Regions from separate parts of the Streptomyces sp. NPDC004629 genome, predicted to be linked through region 1. Evidence: predicted binding sites of a transcription regulator. Region 1 holds the regulator's gene; the other holds the start of a gene.
What was found. Region 1 encodes HrcA, which represses chaperone genes, less so after heat shock. Its sites were predicted from a motif close to TTNGCACTCNGNNNNNCNGAGTGCNAA; they were not measured.

Region 1 (2,391 bases):
GAAGGTGCTGTGCGGCAGCTCGTGGATCTCGACGTACAGATCGCCGGCGGGCCCGCCGCCGGGGCCGACCTCGCCCTCGCCCGCGAGCTGGATGCGGGTGCCGTTGTCGACACCGGCCGGGATCTTCACCGTCAGGGTCCGGCGCGAACGCACCCGGCCGTCGCCCGCGCACTCCGGGCACGGCGTCGGCACGACCGTGCCGAAGCCCTGGCACTGCGGGCACGGGCGCGAGGTCATGACCTGGCCCAGGAAGGACCGCGTCACCTGCGACACCTCACCGCGCCCGCGGCACATGTCACATGTCTGGGCCGTGGTGCCCGGCGCCGCGCCCTCGCCGTTGCAGGTCTTGCAGACGACGGCCGTGTCGACCTGGATGTCCTTCGTCGTACCGAAGGCCGCCTCGTCCAGCTCGACCTCGATACGGATCATGGCGTCCTGGCCGCGCCGGGTGCGCGAGCGCGGCCCACGCTGCGACGCCGTGCCGAAGAACGCGTCCATGATGTCGGAGAAGTTGCCGAAGCCGCCGGCCCCGAAGCCGCCCGCGCCGGCGCCGCCGGCCTGCGAGAGGGGGTCGCCGCCGAGGTCGTAGACCTGCTTCTTCTGCGGGTCCGACAGCACCTCGTAGGCGGCGTTGATCTCCTTGAAGCGCTCCTGCGTCTTCGGATCGGGGTTGACATCCGGGTGCAGCTCGCGTGCGAGCCGCCGGAAAGCCTTCTTGATCTCTTCCTGCGACGCGTCGCGGCGCACGCCGAGAACGGCGTAATAGTCCGTGGCCACCTACGACTCCGCCAGGATCTGTCCGACGTACCGTGCCACTGCGCGTACCGCTCCCATCGTTCCCGGGTAATCCATGCGGGTCGGTCCGACCACGCCGAGCTTGGCGACTGCCTCGCCGCCCGAACCGTAGCCGACCGACACCACGGACGTGGAGTTGAGTCCCTCATGGGCGTTCTCGTGGCCGATACGCACCATCACGCCCGGATCCTTGGCCTCGCCCAGCAGCTTGAGGAGCACCACCTGCTCCTCCAGCGCCTCCAGGACCGGCCGGATCGTGAGGGGAAAGTCATGTCCGAAGCGGGTCAGATTGGCGGTGCCGCCGATCATCAGCCGCTCCTCGTTCTCCTCGACCAGCGTCTCCAGGAGGGTGGAGAGCACCGCCGAGACCGTACCGCGGTCCTCGGCCTCGAAGGCCTCCGGCAGATCCTCGACCAGGCTCGGCACGTCCGCGAAGCGGCGGCCCGCGACCCGGCTGTTGAGCCGCGCGCGCAGATCCGCCAGGGCCGTCTCGCCGAACGGCACCGGGCAGTCGACCATCCGCTGCTCGACCCGGCCGGTGTCCGTGATCAGCACGAGCATCACGCGCGCGGGGGCGAGCGAGAGCAGTTCCACATGCCGCACGGTCGAGCGGGTCAGGGACGGGTACTGCACGATGGCGACCTGCCGGGTCAGCTGCGCGAGCAGCCGCACCGTCCGCGTCACGACGTCGTCGAGGTCGACGGCGCCGTCGAGGAAGTTCTGGATGGCGCGCCGCTCGGGCGCGGTCATCGGCTTCACGCCGGCCAGCTTGTCCACGAACAGCCGGTAGCCCTTGTCGGTGGGGATCCGCCCCGCGCTGGTGTGCGGCTGGGCGATGAACCCCTCGTCCTCCAGGGCCGCCATGTCGTTACGGACCGTGGCCGGGGAGACGCCGAGGTTGTGCCGCTCGGTGAGCGCCTTCGAACCCACCGGTTCCTCGGTGCCGACATAGTCCTGGACGATGGCACGCAGCACCTGAAGCCTGCGTTCGCTCAGCATCGCGCGTCCACCTCCAGCAAGTCGTCCCCGCGACCCTTCGGGTCCTTCGCCTGGCACTCTGAGCAGGCGAGTGCCAGCTTCCCCGCCCCAGTGTACGGCCGTGGGGTACACCCCGGGCAAGGCTGGTCCCACCGGATCGTCCCCGGCGGCTCCCGGCGCTGAGCAGGTCCAGTGAAGTCCGCTGCGGTTCGACAGCGCCCCGAAGGGGCGCGGGGAACTGCGCGACCAGCCACGACGGTGCCGCAGACGACCGACGGCATATCGCGGCATGCCCAGCGGAGCGCTTAGCGTCGCCGTATGACGGCGACTTGGGAAGAGGCGGGCTGGGAGCGGGTGGCCCCCGGGGTGGGGCGGTGCCGGCTGCCGGGCTGGGACTGTACGGCCGGACTGGTCCTCGGGGCGAGCGCGGCGCTCGTCGTGGACGCCGGGTCCAGCCTCGCTGAGGGCGCCCGGCTGCGGGCGCGGGCCGAGCGGATCGCCGGCCGCGGTGTGACCCATCTCGCGCTCACCCATCCCCACTTCGACCACGTCTTCGGCGCGGCGGCGTTCGCGGGGGCCGAGGTGTACGCCGCGGTCGGCATGGACGCGGTGTTCGCC
Region 2 (2,391 bases), on a different contig from region 1:
GCCGAAGCCCGGGGCCTTCACCGCGACGGCGTTGAAGGTGCCGCGGATCTTGTTGACGACCAGGGTCGACAGGGCCTCGCCCTCGACGTCCTCGGCGATGATCAGCAGCGGCTTGGAGGAGCCCGCCTGGATGACCTTCTCCAGCAGCGGCAGCAGGTCCGCGATGGCGGCGATCTTGCCCTGGTTGATGAGGATGTACGGGTCCTCCAGGACGGCCTCCATGCGCTCCTGGTCCGTCACGAAGTACGGCGACAGGTAGCCCTTGTCGAAGGCCATGCCCTCGGTGAAGTCCAGTTCGAGGCCGAAGGTGTTGGACTCCTCGACGGTGATGACACCGTCCTTGCCGACCTTGTCCATCGCCTCGGCGATCAGCTCGCCGACCTGCTGGTCCTGGGCGGACAGCGCGGCGACGGCGGCGATGTCGGACTTCTCGTCGATCGGCCGGGCCGAGCCGAGCAGGTCCTCGGAGATGGCCTTGACGGCGGCGTCGATGCCCTTCTTCAGGGCGGCCGGGGAGGCGCCGGCGGCGACGTTCTTCAGACCCTCGCGCACCAGGGCCTGGGCCAGCACGGTGGCGGTGGTGGTGCCGTCACCCGCGATGTCGTTGGTCTTGGTCGCCACCTCCTTCACCAGCTGGGCGCCGAGGTTCTCGTACGGGTCCTCGATCTCGACCTCACGCGCGATGGTGACGCCGTCGTTGGTGATGGTGGGGGCGCCGAACTTCTTGTCGATGACGACGTTGCGGCCCTTGGGGCCGATCGTCACCTTCACCGTGTCGGCCAGCTTGTTGACGCCGCGCTCAAGGGCGCGACGGGCGTCCTCGTCGAACTTCAGGATCTTCGCCATGGCAGCGGGGGCCCTCTCGGAAATCTGGTGATAAAGACGCTGCGCCCCGGGCGCCCGGCTTCTTGATGGCGGGGCCAGGGGCGCAGCTCACAGCACGAGTGCTGGGGGTGAATTACTTCTCGATGATCGCGAGCACGTCGCGGGCCGAGAGAACGAGGTACTCCTCGTTGTTGTACTTCACCTCGGTGCCGCCGTACTTGCTGTAGAGCACGACGTCGCCGACGCTGACGTCGAGCGGAAGACGGTTACCGTCCTCAAAACGGCCCGGACCCACGGCCAGGACGACGCCCTCCTGGGGCTTCTCCTTGGCGGTGTCCGGAATGACCAGGCCCGAGGCCGTGGTCTGCTCGGCGTCCAGCGGCTGGACCACGATGCGGTCCTCAAGCGGCTTGATGGCAACCTTGGAGCTGGCGGTCGTCACGATCCGACCTCCCCCTTCGGAGATCTCACGGGGTTAACTGTCTGAGGTGGCGACCAGGTCGATCCGTCGTCGCGGGTGCCGGACCTGCCCGTCGCGTTGTTGGCACTCTCCATGGGGGAGTGCCAGAGCCGAGACTATGACTGTGATTAGCACTCGGTCAAGCGGAGTGCCAATCGACCGTGGCGCGTCCGCCGAGGTGGCCCCGACGGTTTCACAGGTAGTCCTCCAGGCGGCCCACGGTCAGACCCGCTGACTGGACCCGCCGGAGCAGGCGCGTCGTGCGCTCCCTGAGGGTGGGTCCGGTGGACTCGTCGGGGCCGACCAGGATGATGTCGCCGGGGCTCAGGCGCTGGTCGCCCCGGACGTAGTCGAGGGTGTCGGCGCCCATCGCGGCCCGCCACAGGATCACCGCGGCGATGCCGCAGTCGGCCGCCGCGCGCAGGGTCGTCGTGTCGTACGTGCCGTAGGGCGGGCGCAGGAGGCGGGGGCGGACGCCGAAGCGGGACTTGAGCTTGTCCTGCTGGCCGCAGATCTCGGCGCGCTGCCCCGCGTAGGGCAGTCCGCGCAGGGCGGGATGGTCGAGGGTGTGGTTCTGGACGTCGGCGCCGACCGAGCGGAGGCGGGCGAAGTGGCCGTAGCCCGGCCCGACGACGCTGTCGGTGAGGAAGAAGCTGACCGGGAGCCGCAGGTCGCGGACCATGTCGATGAACCGGGGGTCCCGCTCGGCGCCGTCGTCGTAGGTGAGGAAGACGACCGGGTCGGAGGTCGTCACGTGGTCCACGACCGGGGGCAGGGGGCGGCCCGCGGTGCCGGCCGGCAGGGGGCGCGCCGCGGGCTTGGGGGCCGGGGCGAGCGGGGCGCTGAGACCCCATTGGCGGTAGGGCTGCCGGGTGGCCGGGCCGTGTGACCGTACGCCCTGGGCGGCCTTCTTGCCGAGCCGTTCGATGGGGTCGACGGACTGGGCGCAGCCGGCCAGGAGCAGGACGCCGGCCAGGGCGGTGGCGGTCAGCGTCCGGCGCCGTGCCGCCGCCGTGGGCCGCCCCTGGCGCCTCACAGGTAGTCCTCCAGGCGTGCCACCGCGTACCCCTCGCGTGTGACCTTGTTCAGGAACCGCCGGACCATGT

Region 2: the regulator HrcA is predicted to act here: its motif matches at 1,414-1,440, upstream of groES (co-chaperone GroES).

The regions. Positions count from the first base shown of each region.
Region 1 is NZ_JBIALO010000012.1:236,268-238,658, reverse strand. Features, by position in the region: gene dnaJ (molecular chaperone DnaJ) at 1-777, opposite strand, end outside; gene hrcA (heat-inducible transcriptional repressor HrcA) at 778-1,794, opposite strand; gene ACFYTE_RS20575 (MBL fold metallo-hydrolase) at 2,092-2,391, shown strand, end outside.
Region 2 is NZ_JBIALO010000001.1:88,567-90,957, reverse strand. Features, by position in the region: gene groL (chaperonin GroEL) at 1-846, opposite strand, end outside; gene groES (co-chaperone GroES) at 959-1,267, opposite strand; gene ACFYTE_RS00465 (polysaccharide deacetylase family protein) at 1,479-2,321, opposite strand; gene ACFYTE_RS00460 (polysaccharide deacetylase family protein) at 2,318-2,391, opposite strand, start outside.